4 regions of the Rhizobium sp. UBA1881 genome follow, and region 4 is predicted to be linked to each of the others. Evidence: predicted binding sites of a transcription regulator. Region 4 holds the regulator's gene; each other region holds the start of a gene.
The links. Region 4 encodes LexA, which represses DNA repair genes until DNA is damaged. Its sites were predicted from a motif close to TGTTCNNNNTGTGTTCNG; they were not measured.

Region 1: a site for LexA is predicted at 3,384-3,401, ahead of B3605_RS25265 (putative DNA modification/repair radical SAM protein). Genes of this name have one in related genera too.
Region 2: a site for LexA is predicted at 4,335-4,352, ahead of B3605_RS11285 (2'-5' RNA ligase family protein). Genes of this name have one in related genera too.
Region 3: a site for LexA is predicted at 4,466-4,483, ahead of B3605_RS14465 (ImuA family protein). Genes of this name have one in related genera too.

What each region holds. Positions count from the first base shown of each region.
Region 1 covers NZ_DDHH01000209.1:1,285-7,283, forward strand. The annotation lists gene B3605_RS25255 (hypothetical protein) at 76-687, shown strand; gene B3605_RS25260 (UdgX family uracil-DNA binding protein) at 692-2,146, opposite strand; gene B3605_RS25265 (putative DNA modification/repair radical SAM protein) at 2,146-3,378, opposite strand; gene greA (transcription elongation factor GreA) at 3,626-4,102, shown strand; gene B3605_RS25275 (glycosyltransferase family 4 protein) at 4,132-5,184, shown strand; gene B3605_RS25280 (Lrp/AsnC family transcriptional regulator) at 5,191-5,658, opposite strand; gene trxB (thioredoxin-disulfide reductase) at 5,888-5,999, shown strand, end outside.
Region 2 covers NZ_DDHH01000092.1:33,665-39,663, reverse strand. The annotation lists gene B3605_RS11310 (aminopeptidase) at 1-685, opposite strand, end outside; gene B3605_RS11305 (hypothetical protein) at 837-1,643, shown strand; gene ybaK (Cys-tRNA(Pro) deacylase) at 1,657-2,130, opposite strand; gene B3605_RS11295 (ArsC family reductase) at 2,135-2,485, opposite strand; gene B3605_RS11290 (M14 family zinc carboxypeptidase) at 2,515-3,570, opposite strand; gene B3605_RS11285 (2'-5' RNA ligase family protein) at 3,639-4,256, opposite strand; gene B3605_RS11280 (glycosyltransferase) at 4,380-5,609, shown strand; gene B3605_RS11275 (methylated-DNA--[protein]-cysteine S-methyltransferase) at 5,721-5,999, shown strand, end outside.
Region 3 covers NZ_DDHH01000117.1:37,114-43,112, reverse strand. The annotation lists gene B3605_RS14475 (error-prone DNA polymerase) at 1-2,221, opposite strand, end outside; gene B3605_RS14470 (Y-family DNA polymerase) at 2,218-3,729, opposite strand; gene B3605_RS14465 (ImuA family protein) at 3,650-4,402, opposite strand; gene B3605_RS14460 (ArsR/SmtB family transcription factor) at 5,065-5,427, shown strand; gene arsN2 (arsenic resistance N-acetyltransferase ArsN2) at 5,415-5,852, shown strand; gene B3605_RS14450 (arsenate reductase ArsC) at 5,867-5,999, shown strand, end outside.
Region 4 covers NZ_DDHH01000094.1:25,943-31,941, reverse strand. The annotation lists gene lpxB (lipid-A-disaccharide synthase) at 1-22, shown strand, start outside; gene gltA (citrate synthase) at 56-1,345, opposite strand; gene B3605_RS11865 (ComEC/Rec2 family competence protein) at 1,673-4,084, shown strand; gene lexA (transcriptional repressor LexA) at 4,065-4,790, opposite strand; gene B3605_RS11855 (VOC family protein) at 4,990-5,874, shown strand; gene kdsA (3-deoxy-8-phosphooctulonate synthase) at 5,871-5,999, shown strand, end outside.

The DNA of each region.
Region 1 (5,999 bases), on a different contig from region 4:
CCGAGAGGATGAATTGACCAACACCAATAGATTGCAATAGCATTGCGTAATGAAATCTGGACTGGGGGAACTAAGATGAACACTAGCGGATCGTGGCTAGCCGCCAATTACTCATATCTCATCGGCCTGACACCAATCATTATTGGCGCCGTAATCCTGATCGCGTGCTGCATTGCCGTTCTCCGCAACCAGACAACGGCTGCCCTTCTTGGCGTAGTGGCATTCGGAACAGCACTATGCGGTTCCGCGGTCTTCGCGAATATTTCCTGGGGGAAAGAAGAAGGAAAAATCGAAACAATCGCAGGAGCTCTAGCTCTGGCGTCCGGCGCATCGGACAAAAATCGAAACGCAATCAACGGCTTGAAAGAGGCTCTTGTTACGTTAAGAACTCAGGTCGACAGAATTATAGCCGCCCAGGCAGCGTCTTCGGCCGCAACGGGGCCCGCTTCGCCAAAAGCAAGTGGAAATGCCATATTTTGCGCGGCCTCTCCGGAACTTTGCAAAGATGGCGGTGTAACGTCGCCGCCAACATTCGACTGGAACTCCATAGAGAGTGATCTCAAGAAATTCGATAGCGATATTGGCGGAGTAAGTAACTCAGTAAATTCCAGTCAATCAAAGTTGAAAGAGCTAAACAGCAAGCTCCAAAACATCTCGCCCAACATTACCGATCAATGGCTAAAATAGTGCGTTATGCGGCCATCAGCTCGCGCACCCGCACCATATCCGCCCGAAACAGCGCCATCTCCTCCGCCTTCAGCCGCTCGTCGGGGATGCGCAGCAGATAGGACGGGTGGACGGTGACGAACAGTGTTCGCTCCTTGCCCATCCTGATCGGCTGCCCCCGGATATCGGAGAGTTTGTGCTTCGTATCCGTCAGCGCCGTAAGCGCGGTGGCGCCCATGGCGACGATCAGCTTCGGCTTGATGAGCTCGATCTCCAGATTGAGCCACCAGCGGCAATGGGTGACCTCGCCCATGTTCGGGCGCTGGTGAATGCGGCGCTTGCCGCGCGGCTCGTATTTGAAGTGCTTCACCGCATTGGTGACATAGACCGACTGTCGGTCGATCCCCGCCTCGCCGGCCACCTGATCGAACACCTTGCCCGCAGGCCCGACGAACGGCCGCCCGGCGAGATCCTCTTGATCCCCCGGCTGCTCGCCGACGAACATCACGTTCGCATTTTCAGGCCCCTCGCCGAACACCGTCTGCGTCGCCTTCTCATGCAGCGGACAGCGCGTGCAGCGGGCCGCCTCCTCACGCAGCGCTGCCAACGTGCCCACGGGCGCCCGAGGTGCTGCTGGCACCCGCCGCGCCGCTTCCTGCAGCCGGTCGTGAAACGGCAGTGGCTCGCTCGCCCGGCGTTTCGCCATATCAAGAACCTTGCTTTCCGCATCGGCGATCATGCCGGGAATGAGATCGGCCTCGGGCAGGTTCTTCCAGTATTTCTTCGGCATCTCCGCCTGCATCGCCTTCACCTTCAGGCGCGCCGGATTGAAGATGTTGGCATAATAGGTCCGCCACAGCTGGTCGGCCGGATCGGTGAGATCGGGCTTCTCGCAGGGGTCATGGCTGACGGTCAGCTTCTCGCCGTCCCAGGCAGCCGACCCCTTGGGCGTCGCGATCACCCAATCCATGTCGTTGAAGCGCTTCTGGAAGAACGGCGCCTTGCGCGCGACGATGTGGTGATCCGGCTCGAACCAGGCGAGAAACTTCCGCCGCCCGTTGAGCGAAATCCCCGATCCCACCTCCTTGAAGCGCACGAAGGCCGTCATCTTGTGCGCGTCGCGGCGAACGCTCTTGTCCATCGCCCGCGCCCGCGCCACGTCCTCGTCCGAGGCGACGTCGAGCAAAGACCGATCACTTTGCAGCCGCCAGAGTAGCCGGTAGAGCAGATAAAACCGCATCGGATCGCTATGGCAGATCACCGCTTCCGCAAGCCCGATAAAGGAGGGCGGTACCGTCAGCGGCTTGGAAGCATCGAGCGCCGGCAGTTTCGACACTTCAGGCGCGGCAAACAGATCCGTCTCGCGATACCGCTCCCGCCACTCGATCTCCTCGGGCGCAACACCCGAGGCAGCCAGTCGCCGCGCCGCGTCCCGCCACTCGGCCAACTCCCCCCGGCCCTCCAGCAACACGGTAATCATCACAGCAACGACAGTTGTTCCGGCTTCGGCTCGAACATCGCCCTCAAATCCGGCCGGTCGATCAGCCGGCGTGGCGACCAACCCTCCGCCGAGATGAACGCCTGCACCTTCTTGATCGACACACCAAGCCGCGTCAGGTCCTCGATCCTAAGTCGTCTAAAACGGCGCGCCGATAGGATCGATTTCACCGTCTTCGTCCCCAGTCCCGGCACCCTCAGCAGCGTCTCGCGCGGCGCCTTGTTGATATCGACGGGGAAGTCGTTGCGATTGCCAAGCGCCCAGGCAAGTTTCGGATCGAGATTGAGGTCGAGCATCCCGCCCTCCTGCGAGGACGTGATCTCGTCGATCCCGAAGCCATAGAAGCGATAGAGCCAGTCGGCCTGATAGAGCCGGTGCTCGCGCATCAATGGCGGCTTGATCAGCGGCAGGTTCTTCGACGAGTCGGGAATGGGGCTGAAAGCCGAGTAATAGACGCGCCGCAGCCCGTAGCTTCCGTAAAGCTGCGCGCTGGTCCCGAGAATGGTCGCGTCATTGGCGCCATCGGCCCCGACGATCATCTGCGTGCTCTGCCCGCCCGGCACGAAGCGCTTGCGCCGCTTGGTCTGCAGCGTCGGCTCAGACGCCGCCTCGATCTTCAATCGGAGATCACCCATCGAGCGGCGGATGCTGGCGGGCTTCTTCTCCGGCGCCAGCTGCGCGATGCCGCGATCGGTCGGCAGCTCGATGTTGAGCGACAGACGATCGGCATAAAGCCCCGCCTCCTCGATCAGATGCGGCGACGCCTCGGGAATGGATTTCAGATGAATGTAGCCCCGGAAATTATGCGTGGTGCGCAACTCCCGTACGATCCGCACCATCTCTTCCATCGTGTGGTCGGAGGAGCGGATGATGCCAGACGACAGGAACAGCCCCTCAATATAATTGCGCCGATAAAACTCCAGCGTCAGCCAGATAACCTCCTCGGGCGTGAACCGCGCCCGCTCCACATTGCTGGACGAGCGGTTGATGCAATAGGCGCAGTCGTAGATGCAGAAATTGGTGAGCAGGATCTTCAGCAGCGATATGCATCGCCCATCCGGCGCGTAGGCGTGACAGATGCCGGCGCCCTCCGTCGAACCAAGCCCGCCCGATTTGGACGAGTCACGTTTGGTCGTACCGCTGGAGGCGCAGGAGGCATCATACTTGGCCGCGTCCGAGAGGATGGCCAACCGCTCTTCGAGTGACTTCTTCATGCCTATGTTCACTATATGTTCCATCGCTAACAGTCAAGAAAAGCCGCCATAGATTGATGTTTTTCAAGTTTGACGCGAAAAGCCATGAGGGGTTGCAAGTCGCTTCATCGAATTCTCTGGAAATCGACGGAGGCAATCTGCTATAAACGAAGCAGATAGAGTTTTTGCATGGTTCCGAAGTTCCCCTTCGGGACCTGTTTTCTTTTGTGTCTCTGCCTAGCCGACACAAAGACTGAAGGACAAGAAAATGGTTGATAAGGTACCGATGACGCAGGGTGGTTTCGTCAAGCTGCAGGAAGAGCTGCGCTGGCGTCAGCAGCAAGAACGCCCGCGAATCATCGAGGCGATTGCCGAGGCTCGCGCACACGGCGACCTCTCGGAAAACGCCGAGTACCATGCCGCCAAGGAAGCGCAGAGCCACAACGAAGGCCGCATCGGCGAGCTCGAAGATCTGACGGCGCGCGCCGAGGTTATCGACCTCTCCAAGATGTCCGGCAGCACGATCAAGTTCGGCGCCAAGGTGAAGCTCGTCGATGAGGACACCGAGGAAGAAAAGACCTACCAGATCGTTGGCGACCAGGAAGCCGACGTGAAGGCCGGCCGCATCTCCATTTCCTCCCCAATCGCCCGCGCGCTGATCGGCAAGGAAGTCGGCGATTCCATCGAAGTCAACGCGCCCGGCGGCTCCAAGGCTTACGAAGTTCTGGCCATCACCTGGGGCTGAGGACCTTGGCGGATCGCGGCCGATCGCACATCGTCGATATCGCTGACGTCGAAATCATAGCGCCGAACTTCAAGAAGCGCCTGTCAGGCGTCACCTCGACGATCATCCAGCTTATCCCGGTCCAGAGAGCGCTCGGTCAGAAGATCGCAGCGCTCGGGCCGGGTCTGCCGGCATCGATCCCGCATATCCGCTTCCGTGATCTCTCGAAGCTGTGGACTGCGCCCTCGACCCGGCCCTTCCGCGTCTGGCACGCCCGCCGCAACATCGAGATGCTCCCTGCCCTCATCATGCGCGACATCCTGCGCATGAAGCTGAAGATCGTCTTCACCTCCGCATCGCAGCGCAAGCACAGCGGCTGGACGAAGTTTCTCGTCTCGAAGATGGATGCCGTAATCGCGACCTCGGGCAAGACGGCGAACTATCTGGAAGTCCCGAGCACCGTCATCCTGCACGGCATCGACACCGCCCGCTTCTCGCCTCCATCCGATAAGGCGCAGGCCAAGCGCGAATGCGGCCTCGACCCGGACAAGAAGATCGCCGGCTGCTTCGGCCGCGTCCGCCACCAGAAGGGCACGGACCTTTTCGTCGATACCATGCTGCGGCTTCTCCCCGATCATCCTCAGTGGAGCGCCATCGTCGCCGGCCGCGCCACGGCCCAGCATGTCGAGTTCGAGAACGGCCTGAAGGCCAAGGTCGCGGCCGCCGGTCTCTCAGACCGCATCCTCTTCGTCGGCGAGCACACCAACATCAACGACTGGTACCGCGCGCTCGATCTCTTCGTCGCGCCGCAGCGCTGGGAAGGTTTCGGCCTGACGCCGCTCGAAGCCATGGCCTCGGGCGTGCCCGTTGTCGCAACCGATGTCGGCGCCTTTCCGGAGATCGTCACCACGGGCGATAACGGCGCAGGCCTGCTGATTGCCCGCGACGATCTCGATGCGATGGCAAAGGCCGTTTCGGTACTCATGGATGATGAAAGCCGCCTGGCACGGCTCGCCGCCAATGCCCAGACGCATGTCATGGAAAACTTCCGCATCGAAGGCGAAGCCACGAAGCTGAAGGCCGTCTACGACAGCCTCGGCTGAGACAACTCAGACTTCCGTCAATCCGAGCTTCTTGATCTGGCGGATCGTCAGCATGGTGCGCACCGTGTCGACATGCTCGTTGGCGGTCAGCACCTCGATAACGAAGTCCTGGAACCGCGTCAGGTTTTCGGCGACGCAATGCAGCAGGAAGTCGCTGTCGCCCGAGACCATCCAGGCCTGCCGCACCAGCGGCCACTGCGTCGTCGCCGCGGCGAACGCCTTGAGATTGGCTTCCGACTGATGCTTGAGCCCGACCATGCAGAAGGCGACGAGATCGAAGCCCAGCTTCGGGCTGTTCAGCATCGCGTGGTAGCCTTCGATGACCCCGGACTCTTCCAGCTTGCGCACACGCCGAAGGCAGGGCGGCGCCGAGATGCCGACCCGGTCGGCGAGCTCGACGTTGGTCATGCGCCCATCCGCCTGCAGCTCACGCAAGATCTTGATATCGATGGCGTCCAGTTCAGCGCGAACCAAGCGAGTGCCTTTCTTTAAAATCGTGAATCCAGCTTCTATATAAAGCGGCACAATACGCAAGAATCTTTCCCTGGGATGACGGAATCTTGCACATCCACACCGAATGCCTTGTTGGTAACGCAAGGCTGCCCTTGAATAAAAGCATTGGTCGTTCATAAATAACGCATGGACGCGTGATGGCCGCATTCGCCTTATATCCAGCGCGTCCAGCCAGTTGAAAGGAAGTCTCATGTCCGCCCGCCACACCAAGGTGCTCATCATCGGTTCCGGCCCCGCCGGCTATACCGCTGCCGTCTATGCGGCGCGCGCGATGCTGAAGCCGGTCCTGATTGCAGGGATGG
Region 2 (5,999 bases), on a different contig from region 4:
CCGTCAGGTCCGTGCCCGGGCCGGTGAAATGCAGGGCCGAAAAACGCTCGCCGTTCAGCCAGCTGGAGCGCTTGCGGAGGTTGGCATTATGCTCCGCCCAGGCCGCGATCGGGTCTTCGACGTCGACGCGCGAGGCGGCGAAGATCGCCTTGGCGAGCCTGGCGACCGCGATCGGCTCGGGATCATTGGGGAACACCAGCTTTGCCCAGGCCGGGTTCGGATAGGAGACGATGTTCCAGTTGATGTCGAAATTGGAGATCTTCTCGAGCGCCGGCTTGTAGGCCGTCGACATCGCCCGGTTGGCGCGGCCGACCTTGGCGGGGTCCTGCTCGGAAAGCATCATCGGATTGTCGCCGGCAACAGCAAGCCGCGCCGCCCCGTTCGCATAGGCCTTCGCCATGCCCTCGTAGAGCCAGCTGGACGCCCGGTCGAAGCTCGCATCATTGGCATATTGATAGCGCGCCAGCGTCGATTCCTCGTCGGAATAAAAGGCGCTGACCAGGCCCGCACCCGCCATATAGGCATGCTTGGTGATCTGCCGCACCAGCGGCAGCGCCACGACAGGCGCGGTGATCACGAGATCCTGGCCGCTCTGAAGCTGCAGCCCGACCTTGACGGCGACTTCAGCGAGCTTGTCGAGCTTGATGGGGTCCACGGCGTTATCGCCCTGCGGCATGTAGTTCATGATCGATCACCTTCTGAAACGAACGGACAGGTCATCAGACTTAGATCCCTTTGCGGCGAAATTGAAGCTTGCGGCCCTTGCCAATTTCAACCGTGCATATTCAGATGTCCCAAGGGGACATCGGGCAAGTGGGGAGCGGATGAGACAGCTGATGGGGATACTGGCCGCGGCGGGCCTCGCCCTGCCGGCAGCGGCAGTCGCTGGCGAACTCGGCATGACCATGTTCGGCCACAAGGTCGAGGTCGTGAAGCAGGATGACGAGCTTGCCTTGACGGTCGATGGCAGCAGGCTGCTGGCCAATGCCTATCTGATGATCGAGGAAATGGCGGTCGTCGGCAATGTCCCGGTTGCCATCGGCTCCTCGTCCAATGGCGGCAATGCCTGCCCGGGCGATCGTTTCGTGCTGTCCTTTTCACCGGGCGCCGTTCCGCGTCTCGACGGGCAGCCGGACGATTGCGTCGGACTGGAGGTCGAAAACAAGGGCGATCATCTGCTGTTTTTCTCGCAGCCGATCCCCGGCCGCGCCGGCGTGCAGTGGTCCTGGACTGCGCCGGACGGCTTCAAGCCATTGGCCGACGTCGCCTTCACGCCCAATGCCGCAACGGGCTGGGACGCGCTGCGCGATCACAAGGCGGCGCATCCGGCGGAACTCTTCTCCAACGCGGCGGTGGCAAAGGAAATATACGCTCTTCTGGGTGCCGACAAGGAACAGTATGAGCGCAGCATCACCGGCGTCGGCAGCGGCAGTTTCGATGGCGACGTCTTCACCGGCATGGCCTGCACGCCGCATATGTGCACCGAAGAGGAGGCGATCCTCGTCGCTGATATCGACAGCCGCACCGTCTATCTGGCCTGGAAGCCTTTCAACAAGAAGATCATCGTTCGCCCGCCGGTCAAGCAGTGGCCGGACAAGGCGCGGGCGGCGCTGAAGGACTGGGCCGCCAAATGGAAGGGTTGAGGCTGGAACTCGCTCACGCCACCAGCGCAGCCGCCGTCGCCTTCAACACGTCGAGCGCATCCTTCGGGGCAAGCCGCACCTGCAATCCGCGCTGCCCGCCATTCATGTAGACGAGGGCCTCGCTCATCGCCGCTTCCTCGATTGCCGTCGGAACCAGCTTCTTCTGGCCGAAGGGGCTGATGCCGCCCACATGATAGCCGGTCAGGCGCTCGGCATCCGCCGGCTTCATCATGTTGGCCGACTTGCCCTTGAAGGCGGCGGCGAGCTTCTTCATGCTGACCTCGCGGTCGGAGGGGACGACGACGCAGACAGGCTTGCCGTCCACCTCGGCCATCAGCGTCTTCAACACGCGATGCGGCTCCTCGCCGATCGCTTCGGCCGCCTGTAGCCCGATGCGTTCGGCGTTCGGATCGTACTCATAGGTGTGGACGGAAAAGGCGACCTTCGCCTTTTCCAGAACCTGCGTCGCCCGCGTCGTCTTCGACATCCGATTAGCCCTTGAAGAATCCGCCATAGATCTCCGGCTTGAAGCCGACCAGAAGCTTGCCGTCAGCCTCGACAACCGGCCGCTTGATCATCGACGGTTGCTCCAGCATCAGCGCGATCGCCTTCTCGCGATCGAGGTTTTCGCGGGCGTCATCCGACAGCTTGCGGAAGGTCGTTCCGGCGCGGTTGAGCACCGTTTCCCAGCCCGCTTCCTGCGTCCACTTCTCCAGATGCGCCCGGTCGATACCGGAAGCCTTGTAGTCGTGGAAATCATAGGCGACGTCGTGCTCTTCCAGCCAGCTGCGGGCCTTCTTCATCGTGTCGCAGTTCTTGATGCCATAGATGGTGACGGTCATTCGGTTCTTCCCAATCGGTTCTAAGGCGCTCAGTTTTCCAGCGCGCCGGGCTTGCGCGCAACTTTGCTGGCCGCCCCGCAGGCGATCTTCATCAGGTCGGCGCGGCGGCGCACGAGGCGCGACGAGGTGCGGGTGACGATCAGCCCCGCCTGCGGTGCGCGCACTTCGATCGCGCCGTCGGCCACGCCCGGCCGGGTGAGGATGGTCGCGAGCAGCTCGCCTTCCTTGATCTCCTCGCCGATGTTGCGGTGGAACAGGACAGTGCCGGCCTCAGGCGCGCGGATCATCTCGATATTGTCGAGCGGCACGGCAGGGCCGGTGAAGGGCGCAAGCGTAACCTGACGGGCGATGGCGCCGCGCGCGGCGAGGAAATTGAACAGCCCCTCGGCATCCTTCTTGGCCATCTCTGGGTAGACGTCGCGCATGCCGCGGAGCTCGACGGTGACCGAGAGCTTGCCCGGCAGCCGCGTCTTCTTTTCCTGCGTTTCGTGCTTCCAGGCATAGCCGATCGCCTCTTCGAAGGCCGAGCTTTCGCCATCCGACAGGAGCACCGCTTCCATGTCGAGTGCTGCTGCGAGATCGGCCGCTTCCGGCCAGAAGGCCTCGTCGATATAGGCATATTGCAGCGATTCATCGTCGCAATGCAGGTCGATCACCAGATCCGCTTCGAGCGCCATATGCATCAGCTGCCGCTTTAGCCGGTCGACGGCATTGTAGCGGTCGAGCTCCGCCACCAGCCCGTCGCGATCCTTGACCGAGATCAGCGGGAATTCGCGGTTGAAATTGGTGCGCGTACCGAGATCGAACCGGCCCTGCAGCTCGCCGAAATGCGATTGCGCCGCACCGATGGGGTTGGCATGTGGAACGATCGTGATGTCGCTGCGGATCTCGCCGACGCTGTCGGCCGCGCGCAGTTTCTCGCAGAGGAAATGCACCAGCGCCGTTCCCGGCAGCTCGTTGGCATGCAGCGCCGCCTGGATATAGATCTTCGGCGCCTTCGGGTCGCTGCCCTTGAAGCGCAGCACCGGCAGCCGCCACTCCATTCCCGCCGTATCGCCTGAAATGATGATCTCCGGCCTATCCATCTTTGTCTCCGCTGCTGCTGTCATTGCTGCAGCAGCTTTAAGCGCGTTCCGATGCATGAGGCAAGGTGTCAGCCGCGTTCGCTGAGCGGCCAGCTTTCCACATGCTCGTAGTTCGGCTCACCCGGCCGCTTGTGCAAGAGCACGAACTCCCGCGCGGGCATGACAACAGGCGCGGCAAGCGTGGTCTTTGCCACCGTCTCGTCGGCGTAAAACAGCGTCGCATGCGGCTGAAAATCGGCTTTCACATGCGGGTCGCAGCCGATCGCATGCATCTCGATACCGATCTGGATATGCAACTGTCGCAACAGTTCCCGACCGCCATTGCCCGAGAGCACGATGGCGTTGCGCGACGCCGTTTTGAACGTCGCGACATGATCGAAGCTGAGATCGAAACGGCAGGCATCGACTTCAGATGCTGCCTGGCAGGCCGCGAAGATCATCTCGTCCTTGATCTTCTCCGCGCTGGCGACGCCATAGAGCGAAACGTGCAACCGCTCGGGCGTCATGGGCGAGAGCAGCCCGTCATGTTCCCTCTGCAAGCGCGTCTGGATCTCCAGGCACGCCTGGCGCGCGTCGGGATCCGGCAGAATCGCGAAAAACAGGGTTTCTTTGCCAAATCTTGACGATTTCGGGTGCATCGTGCGGCTTGCGAAATCGAAGGACGATTGCGTGTTCTGTTCGTGCATGACCAACCACCGGAGCATCCGCCCCGCCTCTGTCTATCCAGGGAACGCAGGGATGGTATCAGGTGAATTGAGGAAATCAAGAACAAAAGAAGAACATTCAGTATCGATGCCGGGAGTCTTGTTATGCGTATCCTGATGGCCTGCGCGGCCTTTCCGCCCTTCATCGATGGCGGCGGCCCGATTTCGGCGATGATGGTGGCCAAGCTCTTGATCGCGGCCGGTCACGAGTTGGAAGTCGTCAACGTCTCGGGCGAGGACAAGCACGAGGTCTATGACGGCGTCCCCGTGCACCGCCTGAAGACGCTGAACATTGACTGGAATTACCGCCTGCCGCGGCCGGGCTGGAAGAAGCTGATCTGGCACGCGCTGGAGAATTTCAATCCGCGCGCCTATCTCGTCATGCGCCGCGAAATCCGGCGCTTCAAGCCGGATATCGTGCTGACCGACAGCATCGAAAATATCAACGTCGCCACCTGGGCGGCGGCCAAGCGTTCAGGCGTGCCGGTCTGCCATATCCTGCGCAGTGCCTTTCTGCTCTGCTGGAAGGCCAGCATGCGGCGCGGCGACGACAATTGCGTGCGCGCCTGTTCCTCCTGCCAGGTCTCATCCTACGGCAAGAAATTCTTCTCGCGCTATGTCGATGCCGTGATCGGCGAAACCGATTTCATCATCGGCCGCCACACCGAGCATGATTATTTCCCCAATGCCAGCACCCACCGCGTGCCCGGCGCCGTCCCGCCGATTGCCCTGAGAGAACCGCGCAAGCCCCCCGAGGGACCGATGCGCTTCGGCTTCATCGGCGTGCATGATCCGGTGAAGGGCCTCGATACGCTCGCCCGCGCAGCCCATCGGCTGGTGAACGACCAGAACGTCCGCTTCGTCATCGCCGGCAGCGCCAAGAGCGATTATTCGAAGTCGCTGCCGCAGAAGTTTCCCTGCGAGAATACGAAGTTTCTAGGCTGGACCAAGCCCGAGGATTTCTTCCCTCAGATCGACGTGCTCGTGGTGCCCTCGCTCTTTCGCGAGCCCTTCGGCCGCGTGGTGATCGAGGCCTTCGCGCAAGGCGTCCCCGTCATCGGCGCCCGCTCTGGCGGCATTCCTGAATCGATCGACCCGGGCAAGGACGGCTATCTCTTCGACCCCGGCGACGACAAGGCGCTGGCCGCCGAGATCGCCTCCATGGCGGCAAAACCAGAGGCCATTCCGGCGCTGTCGCGCGCAGCGTTAGAGGCCGCACGTCGCTACGAGCCACAAAAGATCGCCGCCGGCTTCGACGCCGTCTTCGCCAAGCTGCGCCCCGATCTCGCAAAGCCGGCGCAGGAAGAAACCGAGCCCCTCCAGGCGCGCGGCTGACCGCAAATTCTCTACGCGCAAGAAACGGGTTGAATTCGTAGCCGTCAGGTACGATTTTCGGGTGAGGCCGATCTTTAGGTCGGCAAGCTTCGATATCGGGAGGCGAGACCCATGGCCCAACAAGCACAGCATTACGCCATATTCGAAACCGCGGGCGGTTTTTGCGGCATCGCATGGAACGCCATCGGCATCACCCGCTTCCAGCTGCCGACGTCAAGCGCCGACGGAACCGAACGCCTGCTTCTGCGCCGCGTCCCCGATGCCGAGCCGGCCGCCCCGACGCCTGACATTGCGGAAGCCATCGCCGCCGTAAAGCGCTACTTCGCCGGCGAGCCGATCGACTTTTCCGATCTCGCGCTCGATCTCGCCGGCCAAGACGATTTCTTCCGC
Region 3 (5,999 bases), on a different contig from region 4:
AGACGTCCGGATGGTGGCATTTCACGTAGTTCGAGGCATAGGCGATCAAGGCGAAAGACGCGGCGTGGCTTTCCGGGAAGCCGTAGGAGCCGAAGCCTTCCAACTGCGAGAACGTCTTCTCCGCGAACTCTGCCGAGTATCCGTTCTTGATCATTCCGCTGACCAGCTTGTCCTTGAACCGGGAGACTCCGCCCGTGAACTTGAACGTGGCCATCGACTTGCGAAGCTGGTCGGCCTCGCCGCCGGTGAACCCGGCGCAGACCATCGCCACCTTCATGGCCGACTCCTGAAACAGCGGGACGCCCAGCGTCTTGCCGAGTACTGCTTCGAGCTCCGGCGTCGGATACTCGACCTTTTCCTTGCCCTCCCGGCGCCGAAGATACGGGTGGACCATGTCGCCCTGAATCGGCCCCGGTCGGACGATCGCCACCTGGACCACCAAGTCATAGAAGGTTCGAGGCTTCATGCGCGGAAGCATGGCCATCTGGGCACGGGACTCAATCTGGAAGGTTCCCAACGTGTCCGCTTTTCGGATCATTGCATAGGTCGCGGGGTCCTCCTGCTTGATCGTCGCGAGGTCGAGATCGTCGTTCTTGTGCGCCTTGATGAGGTCGAAGGCCTTCTGCATGCAGGTAAGCATGCCGAGCGCCAGCACGTCGACCTTCATGAATTTCAGGGCCTCGACGTCATCCTTGTCCCACTCGATGATCTGCCGGTCCTTCATGCTCGCAGGCTCGATCGGGACGAGGTCGTCGAGGCGGTCGTGCGTCAGGACGAAGCCGCCGGGGTGCTGGCCCAGGTGACGCGGCGCGCCCATGAGCTGCTGTGCAAGCTTCAGCGTCAGGACGAGACGGCGATCCTCCGGATTGAGGTTGAGCTCCCGGACGTTGCGGTCGCTGACCTCTTCCGACCACGACCACATGCCGCTGGACAAGGCCTTGATGACGTCCTCGGGCAGGCCGAGCGCCTTTCCGACGTCGCGGATGGCACCCTTCGCCCGATAGCGGGTGACGGTCGCGCAAAGGGCCGACTTGTCCTTGCCGTAGGTCTGGTAGATCCACTGGATGACCTGCTCGCGCCTCTCGTGTTCAAAGTCGACGTCGATGTCCGGAGGCTCGTCTCGTTCCTTCGAGACAAAGCGCTCGAAGAGCAGATCGTTCGTCTCCGGGTCGATCGACGTGATCCCGAGGATGTAGCAGATTGCCGAGTTGGCGGCCGACCCGCGACCCTGGCACAGGATTCCCTGGCTTCGAGCGAACTTCACGATCGAGTAGACGGTCAGAAAATATGGCGCGTACCGCATCTCTTTGATGAGTTCGAGTTCGTGCTTCACGGCGCGAAGGACTTTCTGCGGCAGACCCTCCGGATATCGGTTCGGGATGCATTCGCGCACGTAGTGCTCCAGCGACTGCTGCGCGTCCATGCCGGGGACGATGGCTTCTTCGGGGTACTGGTAGGTCAGCTCCTCGAGCGAGAACTTGCATCTCTCGACGATCTCAATCGTACGGGCGAGCGCTTCCTGGTAGCGGGGAAATAGACGCGCCATTTCCTCGGGCGGCTTCAGATATCGATCTGCATGACGCTCGCGCTCGAAGCCGACAGCGTCGATCGTGGTGTTGTTTCGAATGCAGGTGACGACGTCCTGGAGCTGACGCCGGCCGGGTTCGTGGAAGAGGACGTCGTTCGTGACGACGGTGCGCACCTTGTGCCTGAACGCCAGTTCGGACAGCTCGTAGAGCCGCATCTGGTCGTTCGGCCGGCGGCGCAGGCAGAGAGAGACGTAGGCTCGGTTGCCGAAGATCTCATGCATCTTCCGGAGCTGCACCGCGCAGGTCTCGTCGGCAAGATCGGGCACGAGGACGCCGACGAGGCCTTCGGAGTAGAGCGCGACGTCGTCGAGGTGCAGGATGCAGTTGTTCTTGCCGCCCCTGCTCTTTCCGAGCGTGATGAGCCGGGTTAGGCGGGAGTATGCGGCACGATCGGTCGGATAGACGAGGATCGACATACCGTCCTGGAGATCGAGGCGGCAGCCGACCACGAGCCGGACGCCCGTCGCGCGCGACGCTTCCAGCGCCCGCACGATTCCGGCGAGGCTGTTTCGATCGACGACCCCCACGGCCTCGACGCCGAGTTCCTTGGCGGTTGCGAACAGCTCGTCCGCCGACGAAGCGCCACGAAGGAACGAGAAGTGGGTCGTGACCTGCAGCTCGGCGTACTTCATGCGAAGACCCCGTGCATGTACCACTGCCGGTCGCCCGTCTCCGGATCGACGCCGTCGCCGGAGCGATAGACCCAGAAGCGCTCCCCGATTTCGTTCTCGACAACGTAGTAGTCGCGCACCGCTTCCAGCTCGCTGTCGCGCATCCACCACTCGCCGAATATGCGTTCCGGGCCGTCCGCCCGCTTCACCGCATGCCGCCTTCCGCGCCAGGTAATTGCGCGCGGCGGATGGTCGGGTGTCAGTGCGATGGCCGTGATCCGGTCCGGCCGGTCGAGGAGACGGACAGGTCTCTTCCAGTGGTTGACCCATGTCTGTCCGACGTCGTCCGCGGCCGGGTCGATCCTCTGCACGCATCTCTCCGGGACGTCGGAGGCGACGGGAGCGAGGCGGTAGACGCGCTGGCCGCGGTTGCCGAGGATATCGATGAGCGGCGTGATGTCGGTCGTCTCCTCCTCCACCAACGACGACGAGCGCTGCTCCTCGTCGAGAGGCTGCGTCACGACCGCGACGAGCGTCAGCTTCTCGATACCCCACCCCGGCTCGATCTTCTCGGTGCGATCCTTGAAGAGCTTGGTCAGCCAGGCGACGTCGCGCGCAGGCTTCGCGGTGCCCGCACGGATTGCCTGGCGCGTGCCATCGACCTTCTCCACCAAAAGGTCGGTTCGCCGGACTCCGAGACCCCGGCGCTGGAGCTCGCCGACGAGCTGGACGACCAGCCTCCCGACATATTTGTTGATCGTCTCGGCCGCACCGATGGGTTCTGCGAACGCGCGGGAGACCTCGATCCATTCCGGCGCGCGGACCGGCTCGACCGGCTCGGACATTCGGCCGAACATCTGATCGAGACGACGCCCGATCTCCGGGCCGAAGCGGAGAGCGAGCGGCGCTCGCGCGGTGTTGGCGAGCTCGCCGATCGACTGAAAGCCCAGCATCCGGAGGTCGCCGACGATCTTGTCCGGCAGCCGCAGTAGCGACAAAGGAAGCTTCTCGACGGCCCGGACGATCTCGCCCTTCGGAACGATGACGGTCTCCCGCGTGATCGCCCGCGCGCAGGCATGCGCCGCGCCCCAGGTGTCGGCGATTGCGACGCGCGCCGTCAGGCCCCTCGCGCGGAATTGGTTGGCGACTTTTTCCAGCATGGGCTGCTCCCCGCCCTGCAGGTGGTCGGCACCTTCCGTGTCCATGACGATGCCGTCCGGCCCGTCGACGGCGATTATGGGCGAGTACACGGTCAGCGCCCAGAGCGCGATGCGTTCGAGGGCGACAGCGTCGGCGACCGGGTCGGCGTCGATCAACAGCAGGTCGCGGAAGATCGCCTGCGCCTTGGCGGCCGGCATTCCTACCCGCACGCCGACCTTACGGGCGGCGGCGTCGGCGGCGGAGACCCAGCGCTTCGAGCCGGACTTCGCGATCACGGCGATGGCCTGCTCAGCCGAAATGGAGGGATCGGCCCGGCGTATCCTGTCGGTCGGCAGATCGGGAAGAAATATGGATACGACCCTTGTCATCGCAGGCTCCGATTTCAAACTCAGCACACTCGCCCGCGCGGCTCCGCATTAATTCCAGTAGCCACCTCGCCCGTCCCAGCCCCGGAACCGGAAGCTCGTCAGACGGAAGGACGCTGACCCGCCATCTCGTTGTCGACGCGGTCGGCTGGCCGAAGTCGCTGGCTTCGGTCTGTCGCCTCCACCGCCGGACGGCGATGGCCATCGTCCCGGTCCGCTCCGCCGCGAGCTGGAGCCGTCTCGACGCCGTCATCGGCAGCCGGACGAGCTCGCCGACGACCACCCCCAGTCCGCCGAAGGACAGGCATTCCTCCATTGACGCCAGTACGTCCTCCTCTCGGTCGCCCTCGATGAAGACGACCCGGTCGGGATGAAGGCCGGCCTGCGCGAGCGCCGGAAAGAAGAGATCGGGCCGCGTCAGGCACCAGGCGATCTTCCCCTTTGTCCGGGCGGCTATCCCCGCGGCGAAGAGCGCGGCAGCCGCCCCGTCGACGGTTCCCGATCCGCCGCCCGCGAACTCGTGCAGGGCGCCGTGGGCAAGGCCGCCGCCCGGCAGAACGCGATCGATCTCAGGAACGCCGAACGGCAGGCAGCCGGCCGCCCTGGCGCCGCCGCCTTCAAGGGCGGAGATGCGCTCGCGCAGGTCGGCGAGAACTGTCTCGCGGGCAGCCGACATCGGTCACGAATCCTTTCGAAATCGCGGTGAAACATGGACGACATCATGTCGTGAGAACTTGCTTGTTCTCTATCTGTTCCTTATCGTCGGCGGCGTCAAGATGGTCGGGAGAGCAGGAATCTAATCCTAGAATTAGCGGAAGCTCAGATTCGGCGAGTGGAATCAAAATTGTAGCCGAATCTCGTAAGTGGGCGCCGCCATTGAAAATATTTTTGTCATCGTCGGCGCGTTGCCTGTGGATTTCGGATCGGGTAATCAGCCTCCGCTCGAGACGGGCGGGATCATGGAGATGGAATGGGAAGACGACGAGCCGCGCCTGACAACGAGGGCGGTCCGACCCTGAGGGACGTCCGTGCCGCGATCATCGAGGTAGAGTGCGCTGTGTGCGATCTACGGGATCAGCTCGACCGGAAAATCCTCGTCGCACAGTTCGGGGCGGGCATCAGCTTCAGGCGGCTGCGTCGCCGCCTGTCCACGGGCTGCAAGCGCATATGCCATCCTGAGGGCGACCGTTGCGGGACGCGGTTTCCATGTCTCGATAGGTGATCGGGCTGCCGCCCTTCGTTGTGCAAGCTGGAATGCGGCCTTTAAATTTAGTCCAAGCAAAAGAACCATATGTAAAACAGGTTGACAGACGGCGATATATCCATCATTCTGGATATATGGAATCGAAATTTGCAATCGCGGCGCTTGCCGCCCTCGCCCAGACTACCCGGCTCGAGACGTTCCGCACCCTCGTGAAGGCGGAACCCGACGGAGTTCCTGCTGGAGAACTCGCACGGATGCTCGACGTCCCGCAGAACACGATGTCGGCCCATTTGGCGACCCTGCAGCGCGCGGGCATTATCAAGAGCGAGCGCCAGAGCCGCTCCATCATCTACCGCGCCGACCTCGAAGGCTTCCGCGATCTCACGCTGTTTCTCCTCAAGGACTGCTGCGGTGGAAACGCCGAGCTTTGCGCACCTCTCATCGCGGACCTGGCGCCCTGCTGCACTCCGGAAGGATCGGCGACGTGCGCGAACTGACCCTCAGTCAGATCGGGTCGGGCGACGACATCAGGACGGCCTTAGTCGATGCCGGTCTCCCAGCGGACGACCTCGACGAGGTGGGTCGGGTCTATTTCGAGTGCCGTACTTCCGAAGGAGAGCTGATCGGGTTCTCCGGACTGGAGGAATGCGGACGCGACTTTCTCCTTCGATCCCTCGTCGTCCTCCCGGAATTTAGGTCGCAAGGGCTCGGGCGAGAACTGGCGGCGGCGACGATCGCCCGGACGCCGCCGGATGCAGGCGTCTATCTCGCGACGACGAGCGCCGCGCCGTTCTTCGAATCCATGGGGTTCATCCGTGTAGAACGTGACGAGACGCCATCGGCAATCCTTTCGACCCGCCAGCTTTCGGGCCTCTGCCCGGCATCTGCGACGATCATGAGACTGAACAGGCCACCGACCTAACACGGAACCCGACCATGACCGACAAGACCTACAACGTGCTCTTCCTGTGCACGGGCAATTCCGCACGCTCGATCCTTGCCGAATCCATCCTGAACAAGGAGGGTGCGGGACGATTTCGCGCCTTCTCGGCGGGCAGCCAGCCGAAGG
Region 4 (5,999 bases):
CAAAAAACCCGGTCAGAACTGACCGGGTTTCTTTTTGAGCTTCGATGCGTCGAGATTAACGCTTGGAAACCGGAACGTAGTCGCGCTGCGCTTCGCCGATGTAGAGCTGGCGCGGACGGCCGATACGCTGCTGCGGATCTTCGATCATTTCGTTCCACTGCGCGATCCAGCCGACGGTGCGGGCAAGGGCGAACAGAACGGTGAACATGGTCGTGGGGAAGCCGAGAGCCTTGAGCGTGATACCCGAATAGAAGTCGATGTTCGGATAGAGCTTCTTTTCGATGAAGTATGGATCGGTCAGCGCGATGCGCTCGAGTTCCATGGCGACGTCGAGCAACGGATCGTCCTTGATGCCGAGCTCGCCGAGCACTTCATGCGTCGTCTTCTGCATGATCTTGGCGCGCGGGTCGTAGTTCTTGTAGACGCGGTGGCCAAAGCCCATCAGGCGGAACGGATCGTTCTTGTCCTTGGCGCGGGCGATGTACTCGGGGATCCGGTCAACCGTGCCGATTTCCTGCAGCATGTTGAGCGCTGCTTCGTTGGCGCCGCCGTGAGCCGGGCCCCAGAGGCAGGCAATGCCGGCCGCGATGCAGGCGAACGGGTTTGCACCCGAGGAGCCGGCGAGACGGACGGTGGACGTCGAAGCGTTCTGCTCGTGGTCGGCGTGCAGGATGAAGATGCGGTCCATGGCGCGGGCAAGCACCGGATTGACCACATATTCCTCGCAAGGAACGGCAAAGCACATGCGCAGGAAGTTTGACGCATAGTCGAGGTCGTTCTTCGGGTAAACGAAGGGCTGGCCGATGTGGTACTTGTAGGCCATGGCGGCGATCGTCGGCATCTTGGCGATCATGCGCAGCGAAGCGACCATGCGCTGGTGCGGATCGGTGATGTCGGTGCTGTCGTGGTAGAAGGCCGACAGAGCGCCGACGCAGCCACACATGACGGCCATCGGATGCGCGTCACGGCGGAAGCCAGTGAAGAAGCGGCTCATCTGCTCGTGCACCATTGTGTGGTGCGTCACGCGATGGTCGAAGTCCTTCTTCTGCGCAGACGTCGGCAGTTCGCCGTAGAGAAGCAGGTAGCAGACTTCTAGAAAGTCGCCCTGTTCGGCCAACTGCTCGATCGGGTAACCGCGATGGAGCAGAACGCCCTCGTCGCCATCGATATAGGTGATTTTCGATTCACAGGATGCGGTCGAGGTGAAACCAGGATCGTACGTGAAGGAAGCCGTGTTCTTGTAGAGGGCGCCGATATCGATGACATCAGGGCCGATCGTGCCGCTCTTGACCGGAAGGTCGACTGTTTTCTCACCGAGTTTCAGTGTTGCGCTTTGATCCGTCATTCTGATCCTCCAAACTGGCGGTTGGCGCCTTAAAAGCGCCATAGGGTTAAGCGTCGTCTGCGATAGCTATATGATCGCGCGCCTAATGCCAAGTTACCGTGATGCCATTTTGTGCATCGCAGTATCAACTTTTAAGCACTCCAGCGATGTCGTCTCCGCATAGCGGAAGTCAATGATAAACCTGACATTTTTGATGGTTTTATTTCCCGTTTGAATTCAAACGATTATAGTTGCGTTTCGGTTCCGCTGGCCTCATTCTGATTGCAGTTCAGGGTGGCTTTCGGGTGTCGTTGCATGCCGGGGTTGAATGCCAGTCACGTCGTTTTGATGCCACCCGAAGCGGCGCAAATTGCCAATTTGCCGGCCGTAACAGGGCAAAATGCCCGTGCCATAATGACGCGCGCGCCATTGACGCAGTCGACGTCAGGTTTTCTGAGTCGCGCAAGCCGCCAGATCCACCGCCAGACCGCAGCCGCCCGGCAGGCATTCGGCACGGAATTCGATCACGGCCGCTTTTTCCTGGCGTCGCCCATCTTCCTTGGCGCTGGCGCCATCGCCTGGTTCCGCCTTGCTGTCGATATCCAGCCCGTGCGGCTTCTCGCCTGGGCTATCCTCTTCGGTCTCGTCTTTGTCTTGGCGGGCTCGGCGCGCGTCGCAACACGCCGTGTGGCGATATCAGGCCTGCTCGTCGTCCTCGGCATGTTCGCGGCGCAGCTCGAGACCTGGCGCGCTGATACCGTCGTTCTCGATACAGCGGTGACGACGACTGTGACCGGCCGCGTGGAACGGCGCGAGGGAGATGACAATGGGCGCTGGCGCTATATCGTCAGGGTAACGCGCACGGACGAGCCGAGCCTCAAGCGTCCGCCGCAGCAGGTCTCGCTCGTCGCGCGTGCCGGCGAGCCCGTCCGGGTCGGTGGCTGGTTGACCGGTCGCGTGCGCCTGACGCCGCCGGCCGGACCGGCATTGCCCGAACTCAACGATTTCGCCTTCTCTGCCTATTTCGACGGCATCGGTGCCAACGGCTTCTTCTACGGCATCCCGCAGCCCGTCCCATCGCAGGCGGGCGGTGCCAGTCTCTCCGCCGCCGATCGAGCCATGGAATGGCTCTACGGTATGCGCAGCAGCATAGGCGACCGCATCCGCAGCATCCTGCCCGGCGATACCGGCGCCTTCGCCGCCTCGCTGGTCACCGACGAGAGACGTGCCATCTCCAACGAGACGACCGAGGCGCTGCGCCAATCTGGCCTCGCACACATCGTCGCGATCTCGGGCCTCAACATGGCGCTGTCGGCCGGTATCTGCTTTGTCGGGCTGCGCCTGTTCTTCGGCCTCTTCCCCGGTTTCGCGCAGGCCTATCCGACCAAGAAGCTCGCCGCCGGCAGCGCTCTTGTGGCGCTGACGGCCTATTACATGATCTCGGGCTTCGCCGTCTCCGCCGAGCGCGCCTTCATCATGATGGCGATCATGCTGGTGGCAGTGCTGTTCGATCGCCCCTCAATCAGCCTGCGCAACATTGCGCTCTCGGCGCTGCTGATCATCCTGATGTCCCCATCGGAGGTGCTGGGCCCAAGCTTCCAGATGTCCTACGCCGCGACGCTGGCGCTGGTCGCAGGCTTTGCCGTCTGGACCAGGAGGAGGCACCGCGAGAGCGTCTTTCTCACGCACCCCGCAATTAAGCCGGTCATGGTCACGTTCCGCTTCTTCGGCGGCATCGCGCTGACCTCGATGATCGGCGGTTTCTCGACAGCGCTGTTTTCGATCGAGCATTTTCACCGGCTGAGCGGCTATGGCCTTCCGGCTAACCTGCTCGCCATGCCGGTCATCTCCTTCATCGTCATGCCCTTCGGAATGCTCGCGATGTTGGCAACGCCATTTGGCCTGGATGCGCCGCTGTGGAGCGTCGCCGGCTTCGGGCTCGATCTGGTGATCGACATCGCCAAGATGGTGTCCGGCTGGGGCGGCAGTGTCGATATCGGGCGGATCCCCGAGTGGTACTTCGCGATCGCCGTGCTCGGCTTTCTTATATGGGGGCTGATGCGCACACGCCTGCGATGGATCGGCGCTACGGTTGCCGCGATCGCAACCCTCGTCGTTGTCCTGCTCCCGGCCGCCCCCACGCCAGAGCTTGTCGTCTCCGAGGACGGAAGCCTCGTGGCATCGGTCAAGAGCGACAGCCTCGCCAGCAACCGCGAGCGACCGCCCGACTTCATCTTCGGGCAATGGCAGCGCGCACTCGCGATCGAAGACCACAAGCCGCCCGATATGCTCGACGGCGAGGCCTTGTCCATTCCGAGAAGAGGTGAGCCACGACCAAGGCTGACGCCGAAACAACAACGCGAATCCCGCGCCATGATGCGCGCTGCAGCGGCCTCCACAAACGACAATCGCTTCCAGTGCCTCAAGACGGCCTGGTGCGTAACGGCACTCGACAGCGGCTACCTCATCGCGACGCTCGAAAACGCCGCCTATCTCGGCCCCGCCTGCGACGTGGCCGATATCGTCATCACGCCCGTCCGGCTTCGCCAAGCGACATGCCGCTCCGGCGCCATGCTGTTGACCGGCGAGACCCTCAGGCGATCGGGAGCCGTCGAAATCCGCATCGACGAGCAGGGGGCACCGGTCGTCAAAACAGCCTATGCAAGCCTCAGCCGTCCCTGGATGCGCCATCGCGCCTATGACTGGCGCAACGACAGCTTCAGCGATAACTCGTCACCACTCAGTGATATCGGCGAATAAGCCCGACTAGCTTGCCCTGAACCTTGACGCGGTCAGGCCCGAAAATGCGCGTTTCGTAAGCCGGGTTGGCGGCCTCAAGCGCGATCGAGGCGCCCTTGCGGCGGAAGCGCTTCAGCGTTGCCTCTTCATCGTCGACAAGCGCCACGACGATATCGCCGGGGTTGGCGGTATTGCCGTTGCGGATGATGACGGTGTCGCCGTCGAAAATGCCGGCTTCGATCATCGAGTCGCCCTTGACCTCGAGCGCATAGTGCTCGCCGGCGCCGAGCATATCGGCGGGGACGGTGATGTCGTGGGTGTTGTTCTGGATCGCCGAGATCGGCACACCGGCGGCGATCCGGCCCATGACGGGAACGGACGCCGAGTTACCGTTGTCGGCGCTCGGCGCTGCCTTCGGGGCAGGGGCTGCTGCCACCGGCTGCGGCTTTCCGAGGCTGCCCTCGATGACGCTCGGCGAAAAGCCGCGTCGCGGCTGCAGGCTCGGATTATAGGCTTCCGGCAACTTGATGACCTCGAGCGCGCGCGCCCGGTTTGGCAGCCGGCGAATGAAGCCGCGCTCTTCCAGCGCCGTGATCAGCCGGTGAATGCCGGATTTTGATGCGAGATCGAGTGCATCCTTCATTTCGTCAAAGGATGGCGGAACGCCCGACTCTTTCATCCGCTCATGAATGAACAGAAGCAGTTCTTGTTGCTTGCGTGTCAGCATCGAAATGAACCCCAGAGTCGTGAAACAAAGCCAGAACGGACACTATATGTTCCATATGTGTTCCGCAAGTGCCTAAATTTTCGTAAAACTTGGCTCGGAATCGTCGCGATTTTGCACTTCATTCGATTTAACCGCGCTCGCCTCTTGCATTGTGGCGAAAGCCAGCGCACATCTCTGCCGATTTCGGGAGGATTTGCTGATGCGTGACCCCCATCCTCTGGACCACGTGGTGCTGCCGGTCGTCAATATCGAGATGGCGCGCGAGCGCCTGGGCAAGCTCGGTTTCACCGTCGCCGCCGATGCGCGGCATCCATTCGGCACCGAGAATGCCTGCGTCTTCTTTGCCGACAAGACCTACCTCGAGCCGCTCGGCGTCGCCAGTCTGGAGACCTATGAGGCTGCCATCGGCGACGGCAACGTTTTCACCGCTCGCGACCGCGCCTTTCGCTTCCGCTGCGGCGACGACGGCTTGTCGGCTATCGTCTTCGGCACGCCGGATGCCGATAGCGATCACGCCCGCTTTACTGCCGATGGCATGAGCGGCGGCGAGATGCTGCAATTCGCCCGGCAGATGAAGATGCCGGATGGTTCCGAGGCGACCGCCGCTTTCCGCCTGGCTTTCGCGGCCGATCTGCGCGCGCCCGATTTCTTCCTCTTCGCCTGCCAGCGCGTCAACCCACTGCCCAGCGACCGCAAGGCGTTGGAAACGCATGCGAACGGCGTCTTGGGCATTCTGTCGATCGTGCTCTCTTCCTCCGATCCCAGGGCCTTCGCGCCGCTGTTGCAGTTGGCGTCGGATGCGCAGGCGACCCGCGAGGAGGCATTCGGTGTCAGCCTCGATGCCGGCAACGCCCGTATCAATATCCTGTCGCCGGATGGCTTGAACGCTTACTACGATCTCTCCGAGCCCAAGGCCGATCGCGGCCTGCGCGGCGCGGCGATTGTCTTTTCCGTTGCTGATCTCGCCGTGACAGAGGCGCATTTGGCTGCTAACGGGATCACCTATACACGCAAGAACAATCGAATTCTGGTGAAGGCCGCACCCGGCCAGGGCGCGCTCTTCGCCTTCGAGGAGAAACAATGACTGAAACCAATTCCGAAGTGGCCGTTGGCGAAGGCGCCGGCCGTGTGGTGTTTTCCAACGCCGGCAAGCTGTCGCTGATCGCCGGCCCCTGCCAGATGGAAAGCCGCGACCATGCCTTCATGATC